DNA from 3 places in the Peribacillus sp. FSL K6-5616 genome. Region 3 is predicted to be linked to each of the others. Evidence: riboswitches for the same ligand, from Rfam matches in the RefSeq annotation. Region 3 holds a riboswitch; each other region holds the start of a gene.
What was found. Region 3 has a riboswitch for preQ1 ahead of queC (7-cyano-7-deazaguanine synthase QueC). Riboswitches for the same ligand answer to the same signal wherever they lie in the genome.

Region 1: another riboswitch for preQ1. It lies ahead of MHB45_RS00065 (QueT transporter family protein); the one in region 3 lies ahead of queC (7-cyano-7-deazaguanine synthase QueC).
Region 2: another riboswitch for preQ1. It lies ahead of queF (preQ(1) synthase); the one in region 3 lies ahead of queC (7-cyano-7-deazaguanine synthase QueC).

Annotation. Positions count from the first base shown of each region.
Region 1 is NZ_JBBOYT010000001.1:10,026-17,612, reverse strand. Features, by position in the region: gene MHB45_RS00095 (GAF domain-containing sensor histidine kinase) at 1-75, shown strand, start outside; gene MHB45_RS00090 (sigma-54-dependent transcriptional regulator) at 80-1,507, shown strand; gene adhP (alcohol dehydrogenase AdhP) at 1,550-2,563, opposite strand; gene MHB45_RS00080 (DUF3892 domain-containing protein) at 2,869-3,168, shown strand; gene MHB45_RS00075 (hypothetical protein) at 3,252-4,064, opposite strand; gene MHB45_RS00070 (YbaK/EbsC family protein) at 4,174-4,695, opposite strand; PreQ1 riboswitch class I at 4,868-4,912, shown strand; gene MHB45_RS00065 (QueT transporter family protein) at 4,919-5,404, shown strand; gene MHB45_RS00060 (TVP38/TMEM64 family protein) at 5,528-6,184, shown strand; gene MHB45_RS00055 (PAS domain-containing sensor histidine kinase) at 6,302-7,587, shown strand, end outside.
Region 2 is NZ_JBBOYT010000001.1:77,568-85,154, forward strand. Features, by position in the region: gene qoxB (cytochrome aa3 quinol oxidase subunit I) at 1-1,352, shown strand, start outside; gene qoxC (cytochrome aa3 quinol oxidase subunit III) at 1,352-1,948, shown strand; gene qoxD (cytochrome aa3 quinol oxidase subunit IV) at 1,950-2,234, shown strand; gene MHB45_RS00410 (YfmQ family protein) at 2,534-2,983, shown strand; gene MHB45_RS00415 (BA3454 family stress response protein) at 3,466-3,753, opposite strand; gene MHB45_RS00420 (EamA family transporter) at 3,849-4,706, opposite strand; PreQ1 riboswitch class I at 4,837-4,882, shown strand; gene queF (preQ(1) synthase) at 4,987-5,487, shown strand; gene MHB45_RS00430 (aspartate kinase) at 5,691-7,037, shown strand.
Region 3 is NZ_JBBOYT010000001.1:3,628,614-3,636,200, reverse strand. Features, by position in the region: gene MHB45_RS17460 (hypothetical protein) at 489-704, opposite strand; gene MHB45_RS17455 (methyl-accepting chemotaxis protein) at 1,153-2,832, opposite strand; PreQ1 riboswitch class I at 3,018-3,060, shown strand; gene queC (7-cyano-7-deazaguanine synthase QueC) at 3,116-3,781, shown strand; gene queD (6-carboxytetrahydropterin synthase QueD) at 3,781-4,251, shown strand; gene queE (7-carboxy-7-deazaguanine synthase QueE) at 4,244-4,972, shown strand; gene MHB45_RS17435 (DUF4260 domain-containing protein) at 5,017-5,364, opposite strand; gene MHB45_RS17430 (TetR/AcrR family transcriptional regulator) at 5,416-5,985, opposite strand; gene MHB45_RS17425 (hypothetical protein) at 6,375-6,659, shown strand; gene MHB45_RS17420 (HD domain-containing protein) at 6,704-7,587, shown strand, end outside.

The sequences.
Region 1 (7,587 bases), 3.6 Mb from region 3:
GACGTTTTGAGCACACCAGGACAAGGAAGCACTTTTTTTCTGAGGCTTCCCTTACAAGGAGAGGAAAGGGGATGATAAGGTGATTCATTTACTTGTGGTAGACGATGAGAAAGAGGTTGGGACATTTCTATCCCGCCTTTTTACGATGAAAGGTTACCTCGTACAAGTGGTGAATAGCGGGAAGGAGTTTCATGAGATCGACTGGAATCAGCAGCGATTTGATGTCGCAATGATAGATTTGAAGCTTCCGGATTGCGATGGACTTTCCCTCCTGCAGCATCTAAAACAACTGCAGCCGCGTTGCAAGGTACTGATCATGACCGGATACAGCACCGTCAAGACCGCTGTTGATGCCATGAAACTCGGAGCGAGTGATTACATGGAAAAACCCTTCGTGGATATTGAAGTACTGGAAAGGCAGATTGACAACCTATTGAATGAAAATGAAGCTTTGAACCAGCATTTCATCCATAAGCTTGCCGAGGATTCAGGACTCATTGTCGGTGAAAGTCCTTTAATGAAGAATTTGATTGAAACGGCCTTCAAGGTTGCCCAAAAATCTGTCAATGTATTAATCGAAGGAGAAACCGGAAGCGGGAAAGAAGTGCTTTCACGCTTCATCCACATAGCCAGCCCCCGAAACCATGAACCTTTTATCGGCATCAATTGCGGAGCGATCTCTGAATCCCTGCTTGAAAGCGAATTATTCGGTCATGAAAAGGGCGCTTTCACCGGAGCGACCCAGCTGCGAAAGGGTTTTTTCGAAATTGCTGGGAACGGGACGCTTTTCCTTGATGAAATTGCGGATGCAAGTCCGGCCATTCAAGTCAAATTGCTTCGGGTTTTGGAAACGCGGGAATTCATGCGGGTTGGCAGCAGCGTGACATTACGGACGAACGCCCGGTTAGTGGCGGCCTCCAATGAAAACCTGCAGCAGGCAGTGGACAAGAATAAATTTCGGGAAGACCTATTTTACCGACTGAACGTCGTGACTCTGGATATCCCGCCATTAAGGAGCCGAAAAGAGGATATTCCGTTGCTTGTCCGTCACTTGGTTGAGAGAAATGGTCATGGAGATATCTCATTTTCCAATGAAGCCATTGAAAAATTACAGCAATACAACTGGCCAGGCAACATACGCGAACTATCTAATGTGGTCATGCGCACGCTAACTCTTGCAGACAATAAGTCAGTAATAACCGCCAATGATATCTCACTATCCAACAGCCAGATCACACCTGACAAAAATGTGTTACCAGAGATACAGTCAACAGAAAACCTTCTTGAAGAGTGGCGAAAAAAGCTGGTGGCTGATTTTAATGAGAAGGATGAACTGATGCTTGAAGAAATCCTTACGGAAATCAAACAGCTTCAATCAACAATTGGAAAGGAGCTCGTCATGCAGGCACTGCAAAAAACCTACGGCAACCGGAATGAAGCTGCCAAACGCTTGCAAATATCCATAAGGAAATTGCGTTATATATTAAATGAAAAGAGCCAGACATAATAAAAAGGAGGATGCCCCGTTCCAGGGCTTCCTCCTCTGTTCCTATTCTAGCGTCAATACGATGCGGCCGTTGATTTCTCCGTTTTCCATCATTGAAAACACGTCATTGATTTCATCAAGCTTTCTTGTTTCAATATTCGTTCTGACTTTACCCTCAGCCGCAAATTGAACAGCTTCCTGTAAATCTTTTCTCGTCCCGACGATGGACCCTTTTACAGTCACCCCATTTAACACTGTATCAAAAATCGGGATTGGAAGTTCATCATTCGGCAATCCGACTACAACAAGTGTGCCGCCCCTCTTGACTGAACTGTAAGCCTGTTCGAATGCTTTTTTCGTAACCGCCACAGAAATGGATGCCTGCACGCCGCCAACCTTATCCTTAATGGCCTGTACAGGATCGGTCTTAAGCCCATTAACCGTGTAATCCGCCCCCAGTTCCGTTGCCAGATCAAGCTTATCATCTTGAATATCGACAGCAATGACATTAAAGCCCATCGCTTTTGCGTATTGCAGGGCAACATGTCCCAATCCGCCAATTCCATAAACCGCTACCCAATCACCAGGTTTTGCTTCTGATACCTTAAGCGCCTTATAAGTCGTTACACCTGCACAGAAAATCGGTGATACCTCCGCAAAGTCAAGCCCTTCAGGAACCTTCACCACATATTTGGCTGGTGCTTTACAATATTCCGCATACCCTCCGTCCACGGAATATCCTGCATTCAATTGATCCAAGCAAAGCGTTTCCCTGCCGGTCAGACAATATTCACAATCGCCGCAGGCCGAATAAAGCCAAGGGATCCCAACACGGTCACCCACTTTCAAGGAAGTTACGCCTTCCGCCACCTTTTCTATAATGCCCACACCCTCATGTCCCGGGATAAGTGGAAGCTTGGGTTTTACCGGCCAATCACCATGTGCGGCATGTAAATCGGTATGACACACGCCACAGGCTTTAATTTTCACTAATATCTCACCATATTCCAATTCCGGGATCGGTACTTCCTTTATCTCAAGTTTTTGGTTAAATTCATTGACGACCGCCGCCTTCATTGTCTTGACCTGTTGTTTTGCATTTACAGTGCTTGCCCCTTGTTTTACATTCATGATTACTATTCCTCCCTTAATCTAGTGGATATTATTTCTTGCTACTGCTTACACCAACTACTTAAACTTGCACTACTTAAAATAGTTGCAAGTGCCATGCCACTGCAAAAAGGCCAAGACGACAGCATTCACACAAAAAAAGTGCCGAAAGATCGGCCCATTTGGACGAATTAACGGCCCAAGTTGGACGAAATCCGGTTTGTATATTGCAGGAAAAATGGTTCACCCTATAAATAGGAGGTGTCTAAAACATGGACCAATTTGAAGAAGCCTATGAGTCATATAAACAGCAGGGAACACCGCAAGCAAACCAAAGTGATTCAGCAGCAGGAAAAGAGGAAATCATCGCCGTAAGGAAAAATGAAGAGGACAATATTATCGCCATCAAGACGGACTCCGGCCGCGAACTCGACTACCCCACAGCCCTTGCGGAAGCCAAAGCTGGCAACCTGGCCAACGTTGACGTCTTTCATAAATATGGACGTGACATATTACGGAGTGAGCCCGATGGGATAAAAGAAAATAACCTGGATCAACTGCCGGAGTTTTGAGTTTTTCGGGGAGACTGCCTGATACGGGCAGTTTTTTTCTATCTGGATGCGCAAAAAAAAGAACCAGCATGATTAGCCGGATCTTATTTTTCATAAGGATAGGATTCAGAGATTTCGAGCAGTCGGCCGCAGGACTCGACAACCTCGATGATTTCCATCCATGACATGTCCAGACCCAGTTCATTAGCATGGGAAATCTTATCCCGTAATTTTCGGATGGCATTCGCATCCTTCCTCCCTTTACTTTTCGAAGGGATTTGGAAGAAGTGCCTCAATTCTTTATCTTTATGTATAATATCGAATTTATCACTGATTTGCAGGCACTCTATTATATTGATATCCTCATTTTTATCGATTCTCCTTTTATATAATTCGGTTGCCTTTTCTAAACGGTCTTCGCTGATCATTGGATACCAGCTGCCATCGCCGAATCTATCCAGGATGATATCGCTCATCCTCATTTCCAATAAGGTAATATATCCGAATATCAGCATCCTGATCGGAGGCTTTTGGAGGTCGGCATGGGTAATCAACATTTTAATTGAATTATTCTCTAGTACGAACACCCTTGTCTTATTCTTAAAAATATGGAGAAGCTGGATCAAAGGGGTTGAATTCGAAACCATTTCCCTTGGTGAGAAGTTTCTCATATATTCAGAAATACTTCCCTCACCTAGTTCTTGCCTTTCGATATATCCGATGATTTCCCCTTGATCTTGGACTGCCAATATATCAAAATTCTTTTTTTTCATTGCTTTCTGGATATCCAGCGCCAGATCGTTTTTATGGCAAAACACAAGCTCCTGGGCAATGCTCTTAACCGTTATATTTTCTTCATAAAGAGTTTTAAGACTCAGATAGCTGCTATTGCTTTTTCTTTCGCTTCCATTTAACATCTTTCAACCTCCGATCAGGAACACTTTCTGCCCATTTTCCGCTTTAATAATAGAAATGCATGCGGCCCCCCGCAAATAAAATTCACTTTAGTGGACTCCATCCCATTCATCAAATGCCATCAACTGCATTTCCTGCCGCCGTTTCCACATTCCCTTTTTCTTCCCACCCCTTACAAACATCCACCCAATCCTTGGCACCTGAATATTCAAATAATTCAGCGAGTGTAAGTTCTATTGCAGAGTTTGAACTGCCGCAAGCCGGAAACAATGACTCGAAGCGCTTCATCGATACATCAAGAAAAACAGCTAAATCGTTTGCCAGGCCAAACGGGCAAACGCCTCCGATTGCATGGCCGGTCTGTGCAAGCACTTCATCAGGTGAAAGCATTCGTGCCTTGAAACCGAACGTCTGACGAAATTTCTTATTATCCACTTTCGCGTCCCCTGCGGCAACGACCAAAATCGCGTGTTCACCCTCCCCTTTAAAGGAAAGGGTCTTGGCAATCCGCGCTGGGATAACACCGATGGTTTCCGCTGCCTCAATCACCGTTGCACTAGATGATTCGAACTCCTTTACGTCGCCTTCCCGATTCCATTGTTTAAAATGGCTTTTGACACTTTCGATCGACATATTAATATTCACTCCTTTTTATGTACATATTGAAATAATATCATCCTTCATTGCAAAAATTCAAAATCCAATTGTGCTGCTTCATCTGATTGGAAACCTATAAATTAAAACCATTCTTTACAAATTGACGAAACAAGCTTACATGGGATACTATTAATCATCGGGTAAACGCCTGCACGTGGTTCGTAACCATCCCACGATAAAAAACTAGGGAGAGAGTAAAATGAATGTTCGTACACTCGTGATAAACGGGTTATTGGCTGCCTTGTATGTGGCGGTCTCATTGGTGTTTAAACCAATAGCTTTTGAGATGTTCCAATTCCGTGTACCGGAAATGTTGAATCATCTGATTGTATTCAATAAAAAATATATCTACGGTATCGTTGGAGGAGTCTTCATATCGAATCTGCTCTTTTCGCCGATGGTGCCATATGATTTGATTTTTGGGGTGGGGCAATCCCTGCTCGCCTTATTGCTTGTCATTTATGTTTCTCGTTTCATAAAAGGCATTAAAGGACGTATGATCGCTACGATTATCTTTTTCACGTTCACAATGTTTTTAATTGCAATTGAACTGAACCTTGCCTTTGGTTTGCCATTCTGGCTAAGCTGGATGACTACAGCTGTCGGTGAGTTCGTTGTCCTTTTGATTGGCGCGCCAATCATTTATGGAATGAACAAAAGAATTCAGTTTGAAAAGTGGCTTTAAAAGGAATCTTCGCGCCGTTAAGCCACTATAATGGAAAAGAGCTGTCTGCATGATGCGGCAGCTCTTTTTTTTCACCATTGAACTCGAAAATGATAAACTATTAGTAAGAATGGTGGTGGCCCTTTGAAAAAAGTCCTGACCATAATCGGTCTACTTGTAATCGCAATTTTTATATACTCTAATGCAGAACTGTTCACTTTGGTTTGGAAAAGTGATTTGGATTCTGTGATTGGCATATTGAAGGAAAATCTTTTGCTTACATTTATTGTGACATTCGTATTGATGTTTGTACAAAATTCTTTTACAATCATCCCCTTAATTTTGCTCCTGACCATCAATGTCACGATATTCGGATTCATATATGGCTATCTATGGAGTTGGTTTACAAGTGTTGTTGCCTCAGGATTCATTTTTTATGCAGCAAGAAACTGGTTTCAGGAGCTTCTTTTAAAGAAGATTGGTGAAAAGTGGCAAGAATCTGTAGTGGAGCATGGCTTCATGTACGTGTTTACAGGCAGGATTTTCCCGCTTATCCCCACAAGCTTAATTAACTTGGCAGCCGGAGTCAGCACCGTCACTTTCAAAGACTTTTTATTGGCGACGGCACTTGGCAACCTTATATACTTTTTCTTCCTATCACTGATTCCCTATGGGCTGCTATCTGTTGAAATGAACCAATATACGCTAGCTGCTCTTGCACTCCTCTTCTTACTATTCTTCATGATCTATAAGCGTGCAAAAAAGAAGAAGAAACTAACCTTCTTCAGAAAAAACAGGTGACCACATTGGCCCCTGTTTTTTTTATTTAGAGATTCTGCATATATTTTTTTCCGATAGTTTGTTAAAATGTGTATGTAATTTTACCTTTGAAATGTCTTAAAATCAGGGAGAATCTCCATGTCCAAACGCTCCATCTTAGCAATATATATCCTATCCGGGATTCTTACATTAGTCGTATTCGACTATTTTTTAACTACAAATATCCATAATAAAGAGGTCTTCATTCAACTCCAAAGGGCGGAAGGCATTGTTTTCCTTTTATCAATAGGCTTAATTCTATATCTTTATTTAGCTAAAAAGGAAGAATTCAAACGATTAAAAGAGGCGGAACAACGTCGGCGCACACTCATCAATTCAATGGTGGATTTCGTTAACTTCAAGGATGGGGATGGCCGATGGCTTGAATCCAATACCTTCGGGCTGCAATTATTTCAATTGGAGCATGTAGATTATAAGGGAAAAAGAGACAGTGAGCTCGCAGAATACACCGAATTTTATAAAGAATCGTTGATCTACTGTGAAATTTCCGATGAAGAAACGTGGGTAAAGGGGGAAATTACTAGGTGCGAGGAAATCATCCCTCTTCCCGATGGCAATCACAAGACCTTTGATACGATTAAAGTTCCCCTGTTCAATGAAGATGGTTCACGTAAAGGCTTAGTCGTCATTGGCAGGGATATATCTGAAAGAGTTGTCGCGGAGAATCAATTATTTGATAGCGAACAACGCTATAAATCATTGTTTGAGCACAACCCTTATCCAATGCTGATGCTTGATTTAAATGGAATGATCACGACCGTGAATCCAAGGTTTGAAACGGTAACAGGCTTTCAACAGGAAGAAATACATGGCGCTTCATTCATTAATTTGAATTTTTCAGCAGAAGACGCGGAATTGATCCGTACATCATGCCAATATGTCATGGAAAACCAAAAGGGGATCAAAAAAGGGAAAGATATAGAATTCCTGACGAAGTACGGGAAGTCCATCTTACTTTCTTGTACGTTTGTCCCGATGATGGTTGGCGAGGATTTAGTCGGAATCATTACTTATGCTAAAGAAGTCACTCAAATTCGAGAAACCGAAGCACGCTTAAGAAGAACCGAAAAATTATCGATAGTCGGCGAACTTGCCGCAAGTGTAGCCCACGAGGTACGAAATCCGCTGACTTCTTTAAAAGGTTTCGTCCAGCTGCTTAAAAAGAGCGACCATCCCTATGAACAATACTACACGATCATGTTGAGTGAATTGGACCGGATCAATCTTATTGTAAGCGAGTTACTCGTTCTGGCAAAACCACAGGAACTTCCATTCAGCAAACATCAAATCATCGACCTGATGAATGATGTCAAAACCTTGTTGAAACCAGAGGCGGACTCGTACCCCACCCAAATATCAATATC
Region 2 (7,587 bases), 3.6 Mb from region 3:
TGACTGGTATCAACTTTATCGTAACAATCTTGAAAATGAGAGCACCTGGCATGAACTTAATGAAAATGCCAATGTTCACATGGTCTATCTTGATCACTAACTTCATTATCGTTTTCGCTTTCCCTGTATTGACAGTGGCACTTGCGTTGATGACAATGGATCGTCTATTCGGAACTCAATTCTTTACGATGGCCAATGGCGGTAGCGATATGCTTTGGGCTAACTTGTTCTGGGTTTGGGGACATCCTGAAGTTTATATAGTAATTCTTCCTGCTTTCGGTATTTACAGTGAAATCATTTCGACATTTGCACGTCGTAACCTGTACGGGTATAATTCGATGGTTATCTCCATGGTAGCTATTTCTACTCTGTCTTTCATTGTATGGGCTCACCATTTCTATACAATGGGTCACGGTGCGATGGTTAATGGTATCTTCTCGATTACCACGATGGCAATTGCCGTCCCGACTGGTGTTAAGATTTTCAACTGGTTGTTCACACTTTGGAAAGGTAAAATCGTATTTACTGTTCCAATGCTTTACTCTTTAGCTTTCATTCCGATTTTCACACTCGGTGGGGTAACAGGGGTAATGCTTGCAATGGCAAGTGCTGACTACCAATACCATAATACAATGTTCTTAGTAGCTCACTTCCACTACGTTTTAATCCCTGGTACTGTATTTGCCGTACTAGCTGGTTTCACGTATTGGTGGCCAAAAATGTTCGGTTTCATGTTGAGCGAAAAAATTGGGAAATGGTCGTTCTGGTTCATTACAATCGGCTTTAATGTAACCTTCTTCCCGATGTTCATCACTGGTTTAGATGGGCAGGCACGTCGTATGTATACGTACTCTGAATCAACAGGGTATGGTCCATTGAATATGCTCTCGTTCGTTGGAGCGATTGGCTTGGCAATAGGTTTTGCACTTATTGTGTACAATATCTATTGGAGCACTCGTTATGCGTCAAGAAATATTTCAAACGATCCATGGGATGCGCGTTCTCTAGAGTGGGCTACACATACTCCAATCCCTGAATATAACTTTGCAGTTGTGCCAACAGTTGATTCTACAGAAGCATTCTGGGATGCAAAGAAAAAAGGCTTTAAATTATTTGGCGGTAAAGTAGAAAAGATCCATATGCCAAATAACAGTGGTGTGCCGTTTATCATGAGCTGTATCTTCTTCGTTTGGGGCTTTGCGATGGTATTCAGCATGTGGATCATTGCAATCATTGCAACGATCGGTATCTTTGCTTGTATGATTCACCGTTCATTCGAAAAAGATCACGGACGTTATATCTCTGTTGAAGAGATCGAAGAAACTGAAAATAAATTGCGAGGTGCTAAGTAATGAAAATAGATAACTCGCTGCCACTAGAATATAGCACGGAAGAAAATCGCTTAAAGATTTTTGGATTCTGGATTTTCCTAGGAGCAGAAATAGCTCTTTTCGCTACACTGTTCGCCACTTATTTTGTATTAGTTGATGGAACTGGAAATGGTCCAACAGGGGAACATCTTTTTAAACTCCCAACCCTGATGTTTCAAACAATCTTTCTTTTAACCAGTAGTTTTACCATTGGTCTTGGAATCAATGCAATGAGACTTGGAAGGCAGAAAGCAACGATTGGTTTCTTCATCATCACCCTTATTCTTGGTTTAGGCTTCTTGGGAGTCGAAATTTATGAATTCGTGGAGTATGTACATGAAGGAGCAACCATTCAAACAAGTGCTTTCTTATCTAGTTTGTTTACATTACTAGGTACGCATGGAGCTCACGTTACACTTGGTTTATTCTGGGGAACCTTCATCATCATGCAGATCAAAAAGCGCGGTATGACTCCAGAAACAACAAACAAGGCTTTCATCTTTTCACTTTACTGGCATTTCTTAGACGTTGTCTGGATTTTCATCTTCAGTTTCGTCTACCTGAAAGGAATGATGTAATATGAAAGAATTATTCCCACGGGGCCAAGTTATGGGATTTGCCTTTTCACTAGTCCTGACTTTGGTCGCACTATCAGTTATTATGTTTGATCTCTCACTGAAAATGGCTATGATCATCCTTCTTGTTACAGCTTTCATGCAAGCTGCACTTCAATTAGTTATGTTCATGCACGCAGGTGAGTCTGAAGATAAAGCATCGATTTATACAAACGTTTATTACGGATTGTTCGTTGCATTGGTTACAATTTTCGGTACAATGCTAACAATGATTTGGGGATATCAATAATCGATTCCGGAAAAACTGGGCGTCTTGATGACGCCCAGTTTTTTTGTTTTTTATACCGTTCTATCCATTTCACTCATGGAAGTTTGATAACAAGGATGTGATCGAAACCATATTGTTTAGTATAACCATTTCGCAACATTATATTTACACTTTCGAAGCGCGCCCGTGCTTTTAAGTGAAATGTTTTACTAAAGTGAAACGTTAATAGAACGGACACATCTACTAAGAAAAACGGTCAGCACCTTTTGATATAATAAGTTATATAAGAATTAATTTATAAATGTAGCGGAGATGATGAATTGACTTTGCCGGTTTTGATTTTGACAATTATCTTAAGTCTGTTAAAAATATTGGTTTCCTGTCTTCCAACCGATGCAGTTAATTGGATTATCAGCAAATTTAAAATACACGCAGAAATTAGTGGCGGGAATGCGATCGTAACCTTTGACGGAAAACGTTTGGAAGGTGAAGAAAAAATTCAAGTTATTAATTATTTTAATAACGCTAGGTTTTTGAAGAAAAATCATATATTCCCAGGGAACGAGCAATTGTTTTTACATCCAGAGAACAGCGGGACTCCATTGGTCATTGATACTAAAAGAGGCAAAAAGGATGTTAGGTTATTTGTATATATTTACAGCGACCGCGTGGATGTAGTTAAACAGTACAAGAAGAAGCTCATTTCTTATAGTCTGTTTTCCGATAGCCTCCAAGAACGTTCCATGCCATTAATAAGAAATTTAGTTTAATAGAACATTAAAAAGACGGTCCTTAAAAGACCGTCTTTGAGTTTGCAAACAAAAGGGTTCTAACTAAATTTTAAAACAAAGTTGATTGGAACGGAAGATGCGGGACTCCTGCGGGAAAAGCGAGTCCAAGGGAGACCCCGCAGGCGCAAAGGCGCCGAGGAGGCTCCTGGACCGCCCGCGGAAAGCGAGTGCCTGGAGTGGAATTAACGGTTAAATTGTCTACAGCTGAGACGCGCCTTAAAAAGACCGTCTTTTTTTATAAGGCTTTTAATATAATTACATTTCAATTAGATATTTTTCATTATAAAAATTTTAGTGCAAAAACTGGCATCTTGATTTTAGTGTCTTTTGAAAAAACAATTAAATGTGTTTTTAAGTAGGAGGGAATTGCTGTAAGAGGGTCGTTAATCGTGCATATGAAAAGTATTTTGGATAGTATTTAAGGTAAAAAAAAGCAGGTATCTATTGCGATGCCTGCTTTTTTATGCTTTCCATTGTTTTTCAACTTGATGAAGGGCTTGTTGTAAAATTACTTCATGATCAGTACCCGGTTTAGTTAGGACGTTAGTTTGATAAGATTTTCCTTGGAAATCAACTGTTACTGTAACTTTTACCATTATGCATCTTTCCTTTCCTGATTCAGAATTAAATGAGGTGGTTGTACCTATTTCTTTTATACCCGTGGCAGAAGGATAATCAAACATTTCAAAAGCAGTAAAATCGAGAAAGTTAATATTCAAAATTATCTGATATTTTTCAGGAGGTGTCAATACTTTTTTTTGACCTTCTCCATTTTCCGGTTAAATAAAAAACGACCTGGCTTATATACATGACAGCCAGGTCGTTTTTATTATACGAACTATATTCATATTTTAGTTAAAATAATACCGATTAATGCTGCAAGAACACCGGCAATTTGATAGGTTTTTAGTTTTTCCTTGAATATATAACATCCAGCGAATACGACAACCAAACAGTTCAGGCTGACGACAGGGAAAATGATGCTTGCGATGCCGGTATTCAAAGCAAAGAAATAACATCCATAGCCTATCATGCTTAAAAAGCCTACTAAGGAACCGATTTTGACTTCCTTTAGCTTGATTTTTTCTTTTTTAAAGGCTAGAGCCGAAAGAAGATAAAGCATTCCGCCTCCATACATTGATACAAGGATATCAAGGGAGTTTAAATGAAGACGTGTTGATGTCGTCATAAGAATGCCGAGCACACCAAAAGATAAGATGGAGAGTAATGTGTGCATCATCCATGGGACATATTGATGATTACCTTTTGCATTAGGTGTATATTGGATGACTAATGTAGCGATAAACATGCAGGCGATTCCACTCCACTGCAAGGAAGAAATATGTTCGTGGAAAATTAAAGCTGCACAGAGAATGGGGAATATGGCATTCGCTGCGATTAATGGAGATGTCAAGCTTGCCGGACCCTTTTCAAAGGCGCTTGCCATCTGGATGTTACCATTGGCGTTCAGTACACCAATTGCTGCACCAAGCATGATGGACAGCCAGTTCATCTGTAAACCATCCATTAATACTCCATAAACAATGGACAAAATAAATGCTGAAAAATAAAAGAAAAATTGGATATGTATCTTGGAATACCCTTTTCCGCTGCTCCATTTAAAAATGCTGTTATTGATTCCGAAACATAAACTCGTGATGAGTGCTGCAAAAATCCACATTGACTTAATCTCTTCCTTCATGTAGGATAAACTTCTTCTACATTTTAAGCTGAATGCCATCAAGAATCAAACCAAATTTAAAATGTATGATTGACAGATTAGATTATTTTTTCTATATTTACTATGACAATTTTAAAATATTTCCCGATAAACGGGAGAGGTTCATAGCATCACCCTCTTAAAAAAACTATGGCTTTGATATTTTTCGCGAATCAACCATATCTTTGAGGAGATATGGTTTTTGTTATATAGAGGCCCATTTTATGAATCTCCCTGAAATGTGGGATTAGGAGGACTTTTCATGTCTGGAAGAAAAGAAGAAGAATTAAAAAAAGATATCACACTGCTTGGGAATCAAGGAACAAAATATACATTCGACTATGCTCCTGAAATCCTTGAATCATTCGATAACAAGCATCCGAACCGGGATTATTTCGTCAAATTCAATTGCCCGGAATTCACTAGTTTATGTCCGATCACGGGCCAGCCGGACTTTGCTACCATTTACATCAGCTATATTCCCAGTGTGAAAATGGTGGAAAGCAAGTCTTTGAAACTTTATTTATTCAGCTTCCGCAATCATGGTGATTTCCATGAAGATTGCATGAACATCATCATGAATGATTTAATCGAATTGATGGACCCTAAATATATTGAAGTATGGGGCAAGTTTACACCAAGGGGCGGAATTTCCATCGACCCTTACACGAATTATGGGAAACTAGGTACGAAGTATGAGGAAATGGCGAATTACCGCTTGATGAATCATGACTTATACCCGGAAACCGTGGATAATCGCTAAAGAATGGAGAGACAATGGGCATATGCCCGTTGTCCTTTTTTTAGTTTATAGCTGATTTCGATCAGTGGTTCTGTCATTCTGTCCTTTTTAAAAGCACAAATGTCCTTCTATAATGGAATTTCCACTTGATTGTTTCGAGAAAAAGCGTAATAATAGGGAGAGTTAATTTTGACAGAATATTTACGAAAATAGGGGATGTCGAGATGAAAGTTGCAAAGTTTGGTGGAAGTTCACTTGCGTCAGGTGAACAGTTGAGGAAGGTATTCGAAATTGTTGTTTCTGATCCAGAGAGGAAGATTGTGGTCGTTTCCGCTCCAGGAAAACGCAATTCCGATGATATAAAGGTGACGGATTTATTGATTGAAGCTGCGGAACAGCAGCTGCGCGGGGATAACGGAGAGCATTTGATAGAAGATGTTGTATCCCGCTATGCGAGCATTGCTGAAGAGTTGGATATATCCGAGAGTGTCATCACAGGGATTCATGAAAATTTAATGGCACTGCTGCATGCAGATCAATCTAACCCGAAGCGCTATCTGGATGCCTTGAAGGCCGGTGGCGAGGATAATAATGCGAAGCTGGTCGCAGGTTATTTCCAAAGCCTTGGAGTGGAGGCACAGTATATCAATCCGAAGAAGGCAGGCTTGATCGTAACGGATGAAGGTGGATTTACCAGGGTGCTGCCAGAGTCTTATGATCGGTTATATGCTCTGCGTGATGAGCCAGGAATCGTTGTATTCCCAGGATTCTTCGGATATACATTAGATGGTGATGTGTTAACCTTCTCAAGAAGCGGTTCCGATATTACGGGTTCGATTCTTGCGAATGGGGTCAAAGCTGATTTGTATGAGAACTTTACGGACGTGGATGCCGTTTATGCGGTGAATCCAAATGTGGTTTCCAATCCGAAGGGAATCCGGGAACTGACCTATCGTGAGATGCGTGAGCTTTCTTATGCAGGTTTCTCGGTATTTCATGATGAGGCGCTGATTCCTGCATTCCGTGCGGGAATACCTGTCCATATCCAGAATACGAACAATCCGGCGGCACAAGGGACCCGCATTGTGAATGCACGGGATAATACGAACGGGCCGGTTATTGGGATTGCGAGTGATAAAGGATTTTGCAGTATTTACATTAGCAAATATTTGATGAACCGGGAAGTTGGTTTTGGCCGGAAACTGCTGCACATCCTCGAGGATTATGGAGTTTCATATGAGCATATTCCATCAGGCATCGATGATGTGACGCTTATTCTTAGGCAGGACCAGATGAAAGGGGATGCCGAGAAGAAAATCATTTCCCGAATCAAGAAAGAGCTTCATGCCGATGAAGTGAATGTGGAGCATGATCTTGCCTTGATCATGGTTGTAGGGGAAGGAATGCGCCATAATGTCGGTACAACGGCAAGAGCGTCAAAAGCCTTGGCCGAAGCAAAGGTGAATATTGAGATGATCAACCAGGGCTCTTCGGAGGTAAGCATGATGTTCGGTGTGAAAGGGCACAACGAAGAGACGGCAATTCAGGCATTATATCACGAGTTCTTTTGAGTATGAGCGTTTAGGGACCTCCTTTTAGAAGGGGGTTTTTTGCGATTAATCTTTTAATCACTATACATACCTTTTTATCTGGTTCTTTATGGTAGTGGCAATGACCGTGTGGGGATAATCATTACAAGCTAACAGACGCGCTGCAGGGTTCAGTGCGTCTGTTTTAATTTAATACCCATATGACAAGTGGCAAATGCAATTGGAGGAGAACGGAGTTGACGCTCTTGAAGTGGATAAAAAGGGGGGGCCAACCTCATACATATCTTACACCATATTATAAATGATCTTGCTGAATAGAATAGAAAGCATCCTTATCACCTAGTTAAATACTTCTATATAATACAAAAAAGAATGTAGGAATAAGTTCTAACTATATGTGATTGGATTGTAAGGCACGAGGCTCCTGTGGGAAAAGCGCGCGTCTAAGACACCGCAGGCGTAAGCCGAGGGCGGACCGCCCGCGGAAAGCGAGTGCCTTGAGGGGAAATCAACGTTCAAATTGTAAAAGCATAAAAAAACTGTAGAAAACCCGGTTTTCATCGAGTTTGTC
Region 3 (7,587 bases):
GCTATATTTGAATAATAATTAATTTTTAAATGTGAGGTTTATTACAGTTTGTTAATTGTTTATACCCATTGTTTGACATAAACGTTACAATTTTTATGCATTTGTCATTCAATGTGAAATATTGCATCTAACGACTCAAATAGTTGAACTCTTTTGAATATGGATAAAGATGAGTAAAAGAACACATCTCTTTTTTTTGATATTTTTCGGATTTTCCTTGGTAATACCCAGGGGTCTATAATTGAACTTTTACCTAAAACATGAAATAAACTAAAGTTAACCCATTTCTTTTAAAAAATACCTAGTTTCTTCTATAAATATAGTGTTTATAGAAGAATGAAAAATAAAAAAGCCCAGAAGCATATCTGAGCTTTCGGCTTATATATTGTAAATGAATGTAATGGTCACGGATCTCCGTTAATCATGGAGATTTAACTTTTGTGGGTCTTGAGTTACAGCTTGGGTAGCTGATAATGGAAGGAATCAGGTTAACTGGATTTCTTTCTGTCAGAAATCTCAAGGTTGGAGCCCTTTTTACCGCCATCAATCACATAAAGTCTAGGAGCTAATCTCCTTCTTTTTCCTTGATTGTCAGGATTCTTCTTCATATAATTTTCGTATTCTTTGCGAAAGAATTCTTCGGTTTCCCGTTCCAGTGCTTTTCTTTCTTTAAAATCTGCGATGAATTTGAAAAAACGTTTCATATGAATTCCTCCTTATGGGGTTAAAAGGTCTTAGTTTAATAGTAACATATCGTTGGTGTAGTTTAACCTTTTTTTACAAATTTGGAGTGGAAAATATGTTTTTGTGTGAATAAAGATGTGAATGGTTTGATTCGAGAGAAAGCATGCAATCGATAATTACTGAGCATATGGGCCCGTGCATGGTGTTGAAGGAAAGGACAGGATTTGCAGGTATTGGAAGTAATCATTATTTCAGTTAAAATATTCCTTTAATTATATTCATTATACACTAAATATTCTGAAAACAAAGGAAAATATTCACTTCCAGCCGCTTTTGATAGATTTGCTTTTTTAATGGTTCATTATTGTGTATAGTTATATATTCCCCGAATATACGAAAATGAAACAACCCTTATAATAGGAGAAAAAAAGCAAGTTCCCGCATTCAAGCAGCGGGAACTTGCTAGTGTCATAATTGGAATTTCTTAACCTGTGCAGTCAGCAATTCTGCCGAAGATGCAAGTTCACTGGCATGATTCGTGATTTCATCCATCGAAGAGCTGGATTGCTGAGCGGAGGCGGAGACTTGTTCGATTCCTGCCGCGGACTCTTCAGAAACGGCAGCGATATCTTCGATAGCCTGATTGATTTTTTTGCTATTTGTGGAGATATAGTTCAATTCTTCGGTAATATGCTGTATTTTCATTTCCATATTCCCGACAGAGTGATTGATTGTTTCAAAGGTTCGGCCTGTGAGTGTGATCTGTTTCGTGCCTTCATCCACTTGAGTATAACCATCTTCCAGGGAGTGGACGACTGTTTTTGAACCCGTTTGAATGGCGGAGACAATATTGGTGATATCCCCAACGGAGTGTGTGACCTCTTCAGCGAGTTTCCGCACTTCATCGGCGACGACGGCAAAGCCCTTGCCATGTTCACCAGCACGAGCGGCCTCTATGGCTGCATTCAGCGCCAATAGATTGGTTTGATTGGATATATCTTTGATGACCTGCACAAGCTGCGAGATGTGCTGTGATTGAGAATCGAGCCCTTTCACTTGCTCTACGGCATTTTTGACAATCCCATCAATACTTTGCATCTGTTGGACTGAACTGCGCATTAAAGCGGTGCCGTCCTTGGTCAAGGAAAGGATTTCGGTTGAACTTCTAGCCACATCCGCTCCTTCCAGGTGGGCCAACTCGATCCTGCCGGTGAAATCATCCATCATGCGAACCATTTCAGCTGCCCGGCTGGCTTGTGACTCCGAACCTTCCGAAAGTTCATACATCGTAGACGCTATTTGCTTGCTGCCCTGCTGCACTTCATTTGCTGATTGAGTCAGATCCTCGCTTTGGTTGGTAACGGATTGCGAAACAACGAGCATTTTTTCGATCGTATCACGAAGGTTTTTCTGCATTTGGTTGGCGGAGACCGTTAATTCGCCCAGTTCATCATATGACTTTTGCTCCAGGGGCTCATGATTCAGCTCTCCGTCAGCAACCATTTTCATCCTGTCCCTAATTTTAAGGAGGGGGGTGGTAATGAGGTTGGCAGTAACAAGCGCCAGCACAAGGCCGATAAGGACTGCTGCAATGGATATGATGATACTTGTCGTCTTGACCGATTTCCCGCTTTCGATGACGGTTTTACCTGAAGCGACAAACAATTCCTCGCGTTTAGAAGCAAGCTCCTTGAAACCCTCCATTACTTCATTGCTGATTGGCGCCACTTCATTTTTGAGTATCTCTTTAGCGCGTTCTTCATTTCCTTTTTCATACTGGATAAATACCCGTTCTACAATCATCGTCCTCCAATCCACGCTTTTCTCGATCAATTCCTTTGTTTTATCAGAATCGCTTAAGGCTAGGAGTTCCTCCTGGATGACCTGGCTTTCTTCGGTATATTGTAAGAACCTTTCTTTATAACTCTCGTCGCCATATAGAATATAGGCCCGGACGAATGCGGTTCTTTGTGCTAGATTATATAGGAGCTTTTCGTCTTGGATAAGAAGCGGAAGTTCCCTTTCGATGATATCCTGGGAGTATGCCAGTGACTTGTTGCTGCTATAAATGTTGAATGCTCCTAAGATGACACATAAAGATATGATGAGTGAAAATGCCACCAATACCTTTGCTTTAATGCTTTTCAAATTATTGGACCCCTTTATCGATATTTTATTCACTCTTTTTTATCGGATTTTTAATGTGATTTTTAAGTAATGAAAAGTTAACCAAATTTTCCATCAGGTCTAATGTTCACTTTATATAAACATCTTGATTTCTTATCATTTTCAAGTTACTATTGACTTGGAAAAATATAATATTCCGCGTTAAGGCGGAAGAGGTTCTAGCTACCCTCTCAAAAAAACTAAGGAGAAACAGTGCTCTATTCTTAGGGTGCTGTTTTTTTCCGTAAAAAGGAGTTTTATAGAAATGAAGAAGAAAGAAAAGGCAGTGGTTGTGTTTAGCGGAGGGCAGGACAGTACGACGTGCCTGTTTTGGGCATTGGAGAGATTTGAGGAAGTGGAAGCGGTGACGTTCGATTATAATCAGCGGCATAGCTTGGAAATCGAATGCGCTCAAAACATTGCCAAGGAATTGGGCGTGAACCACCATATCCTTGACATGTCGCTGCTGAACCAACTGGCACCGAATGCATTGACAAGAAGTGATATCGCAGTGGCGGACGGAGAAGAAGGGGAGCTGCCGTCGACGTTCGTGCCAGGGAGGAATTTGCTGTTCCTTTCGTTTGCCGGAGTGCTGGCGAGCCAGATTGGCGCTAAACATATTGTCACAGGAGTCTGTGAAACGGATTTCAGCGGATATCCTGACTGCCGCGATGTATTCATTAAATCGTTGAATGTGACCTTGAACTTATCGATGGACCAGTCATTCGTGATTGATACGCCGCTAATGTGGCTTAATAAAGAGGAAACATGGGAGCTTGCTGACCAGCTTGGCGCGTTCGACTTTGTCCGCGAAAAGACCCTGACTTGCTATAACGGAATCATCTCCGATGGCTGTGGAGATTGTCCGGCATGTAATCTGCGGAAAAAAGGACTGGATGACTATGTAAGCAGACGGAAGGTGCTTTCATGATGTACGGTTTTAAGATAGTGGATAAACTCCAAAAAATAGATGAAGATATTCAGCGCAGCCAATTGAAGTATACAAACAAGAGGGTTCTCGTGAGTAAGGAATTCACCTTTGACGCGGCGCACCATCTGCATGACTATGAAGGGAAATGCAAGAACCTGCATGGCCACACGTATAAAGTCATTTTCGGATTGAGCGGGTATACGGATTCACGCGGGTTGATGATAGATTTTGGTGACATCAAGGATATATGGAAAAATGAAATCGAAATCCACCTGGATCATCGTTATTTGAATGAAACCCTGCCGCTCATGAATACAACAGCTGAAAATATGGTTGTCTGGATCTATGAAAAAATGGCCGAAGCCCTTTCATTAAAAGAATATGAGGGTGCTAGAGTCGAATTTGTTCGACTGTACGAAACGCCGACAAGCTATGCCGAAGCCAGACGGGAGTGGATGGAAAGTGAGTAAACTCCCGGTTATGGAAATCTTCGGGCCGACCATCCAAGGAGAGGGAATGGTCATTGGTCAAAAAACCATGTTCGTTCGGACGGCCGGCTGCGATTATTCATGTTCCTGGTGTGATTCCGCATTTACTTGGGATGGCACAGGTAAGGAAGATACCGTTCAGATGACTGCCGATGAAATATGGGATGAGCTGAAGCGAATTGGGGGTTCCGGTTTTTCCTTCGTGACGATATCTGGGGGAAACCCGGCCCTGCTGAAAAACCTAAACGGCTTGATAGCGATCTTACATGAAAATAAAATGAAAATTGGTATCGAAACACAAGGGAGCCGATGGCAGGATTGGTTTCTCGATATTGATGAACTGACTATCTCACCTAAGCCGCCGAGCTCTGGAATGAACACGGACTTTACGGTTCTTGACCAAATCATCTCGAATCTTGCCAATCGAAATCCTGAAAACCATGTTTCTTTGAAGATCGTCGTCTTTAACGAGGAAGATTATCAATATGCCAAACATGTACATGGGCGTTACCCGGATATTCCTTTTTATCTGCAGGTCGGCAATGACGACAGCAGGACGGCGGATGATCATCAATTGATCAGCGGCCTATTGAAGAAGTACGAAGAGTTAATTGATAAAGTGATAGCGGATGATGAATTGAATGATGTGAAAGTCCTGCCACAGCTGCATACCTATATATGGGGTAACAAGCGGGGCGTGTAAAGTAAAGGCAGTGTGATGTTTAATCACACTGCCTTTTAAGCTTATTACAACCTTTGCATGTGTGTAGCTTTGAAGGATGATGTGTATTTAAGGCCATATCCAAATAAGCGATCCATTCCTATATGTGCGGTCCAAATTAAACCAATCATCATCCATGCATCCGACTTTAGGAAAATGGCTAACAAAATCATGAAGATGGACACGATATAAGTATGGAATGCGTTATAAACCTTTGCTCCAATCCGATCATCGATCAGATAGGCCAGCATGGAAACATCAGGGGACAAAATCAACAAAAGGAAAATCCACCAGCTGAATTCATATAACGAATAGATGTAAATCACCGCTAAAAGGACCATAAGTCCTTCAATATGAAGGAATTTCTTCACCATTTCATAACCTCCAAAGTTTAATTGACCATTGGTCAATAGTGTCCGAAAAAATTATATGATGTTCTTGGTGATATTTTTTACATGAAAATAGGCTAAACCTTTTACATCTTGATAAGATAGCTCAGAATTAATATAAAAAGTTATGAATCCGTGAAGAGAAAGAAAAATCGACCAAATGGATGCAGGATTCAGTTTGTTGTCCGTTAGATCCGTCAAGGACTGGATTAGCTTTTCGTATGTTTCATTAGAATCGAATTGAAGTAACTGCTGAATTTCTTTTTCCTTCGATAAAAACATGATGGAATAATGATTCTGTTGGGTTAAACCAAACTCCAAGAAGCACAATAAAATCTTTTCCATTTTTACAGAAGGGGCATTTTCCGACAGGATGATATCATCGATTAAAGAATTTAAAACGGAAAAATCCGTTTTCACTAAACTATAAAATATTTCCGCCTTGTTTTTAAAATGATAATAAATGGCTCCATGACTGCAATCCAATGATTTAGCCAATTGCCTCATCGAGACATTCGAATACCCTAACGCTGCAAAAAGGTTTCTAGCTTCATTCAAAACCATGTCCCTGGATAATTCTTGACCTGCCGATTTCCTTGGCGACATCTTGTCACCTCCTTATTAATTGACCACTGGTTAATTAGGATGATAGCTCACTGATTTTCAAATGTCAATTATTAGGTCGAATGATAAAGTACTGTTTTTTAAGTGGAATTTTGCCATTGTAGGCAACCGAAATCGCGATAGCCCTATAGTAAACCTGAAATCGAAAGGAACACTTGCTAATCTTACGGTTCAAGGGGAGGGTAAAGTTGCAAATGGAGCAGTGGGCGAAGATGCAGAATCCATTTCCAGTTCCCCTAACCAGAAATTTGAATGTCCTTGTAACTGAAAAAGAATCCCGCTTTTAATATGAGCTCGTCTTAGTTTTTAACCAATAATAACCTTTTATGGTATTATGAGGTTATACAGATGTCCTTGGAAGGGATGAATATATGAAAAAGAAATTTGGTATTTTGGCATCAATTTTCATAGTCTTGACCAGCTTTTTTTTATTCACTAAACCGTATAAAGAGAAAACAAAACCTGTAGAAGACATTTTTGAAGTGTATCCAACAGATCAGGTAATAACAAATGAAATGATATTCATAGAGGGTATTGATGAGGTCAATCCAGGGAATATCGATTTGAATGATGAAGAGGAATTGGAAAAATTGGTGAAAAAGCAATATGAGCAAAATCAAAAGGGGGAAATAATTTTTACAGAAAAAAATCAGTGAAATCACCTGCCTGTAATGAGTAACTAATGGGGGAGGGGCAGTTATTGATAGTATTGGATAGTATCTATGGGGAACACATTGTAGAGGGAGTCCTGGAAGAGCTGATAGTAAGCAAACCGGTCCAAAGATTGAAAGGGATACATCAAGGTGGGGCAAGTTATTTAGTTAATGAGAAGTGGGATGTCACACGATTTGACCATTCGATTGGTGTGATGCTTTTAATAAAAGCGCTTGGAGGTTCATTAGAGGAACAAATCGCGGGCTTACTGCATGACGTATCCCATACTGCATTTTCACATGTCATTGATTTTGTTCTGGATTGTAAGGATGAAGATTATCATGAAAAGATATATGATCAAGTCATTATGGAATCCGAAATCCCATTTATACTGAAGGAATATGGATATGATTGTAAAGTCATTTTCCAATCAAAATGGGAATTGCTTGAACAACCAGCACCTGAGTTATGTGCAGATCGGGTAGATTATACTCTTCGGGATATGTATCAATATGGACATATCACCAGGGAATCCGTTAATGAATTTCTAGATCATGTCATCATAATAAATGGAAGGATGTATCTGGATAATATTGAATCGGCGGAATGGTTTGTGAAAACGTATTACAGCGAAGTTATTGATTTTTTCATGAACCCGCTTAATATATATGGCTATGATATCTTGGCAAAGACCTTAAAAGTGGCTTTAGCTAAAAAACTGATCAGCCTTGATAACTTACTCAGTACAGATGAAGAAGTTATGTCCTTGTTAAGCTTCACTGAAGACCATGCAGTGCAAAACCTGTTAAAACGGATCCATGGTAACGTAAAGGTGAAAGAAGATCAATTGGAATACGATATACATCGGAAAAATAAAATGCGCCTGATAGACCCTTCCGTTATTCAAGGAACCCAATTAGTAAGAGCATC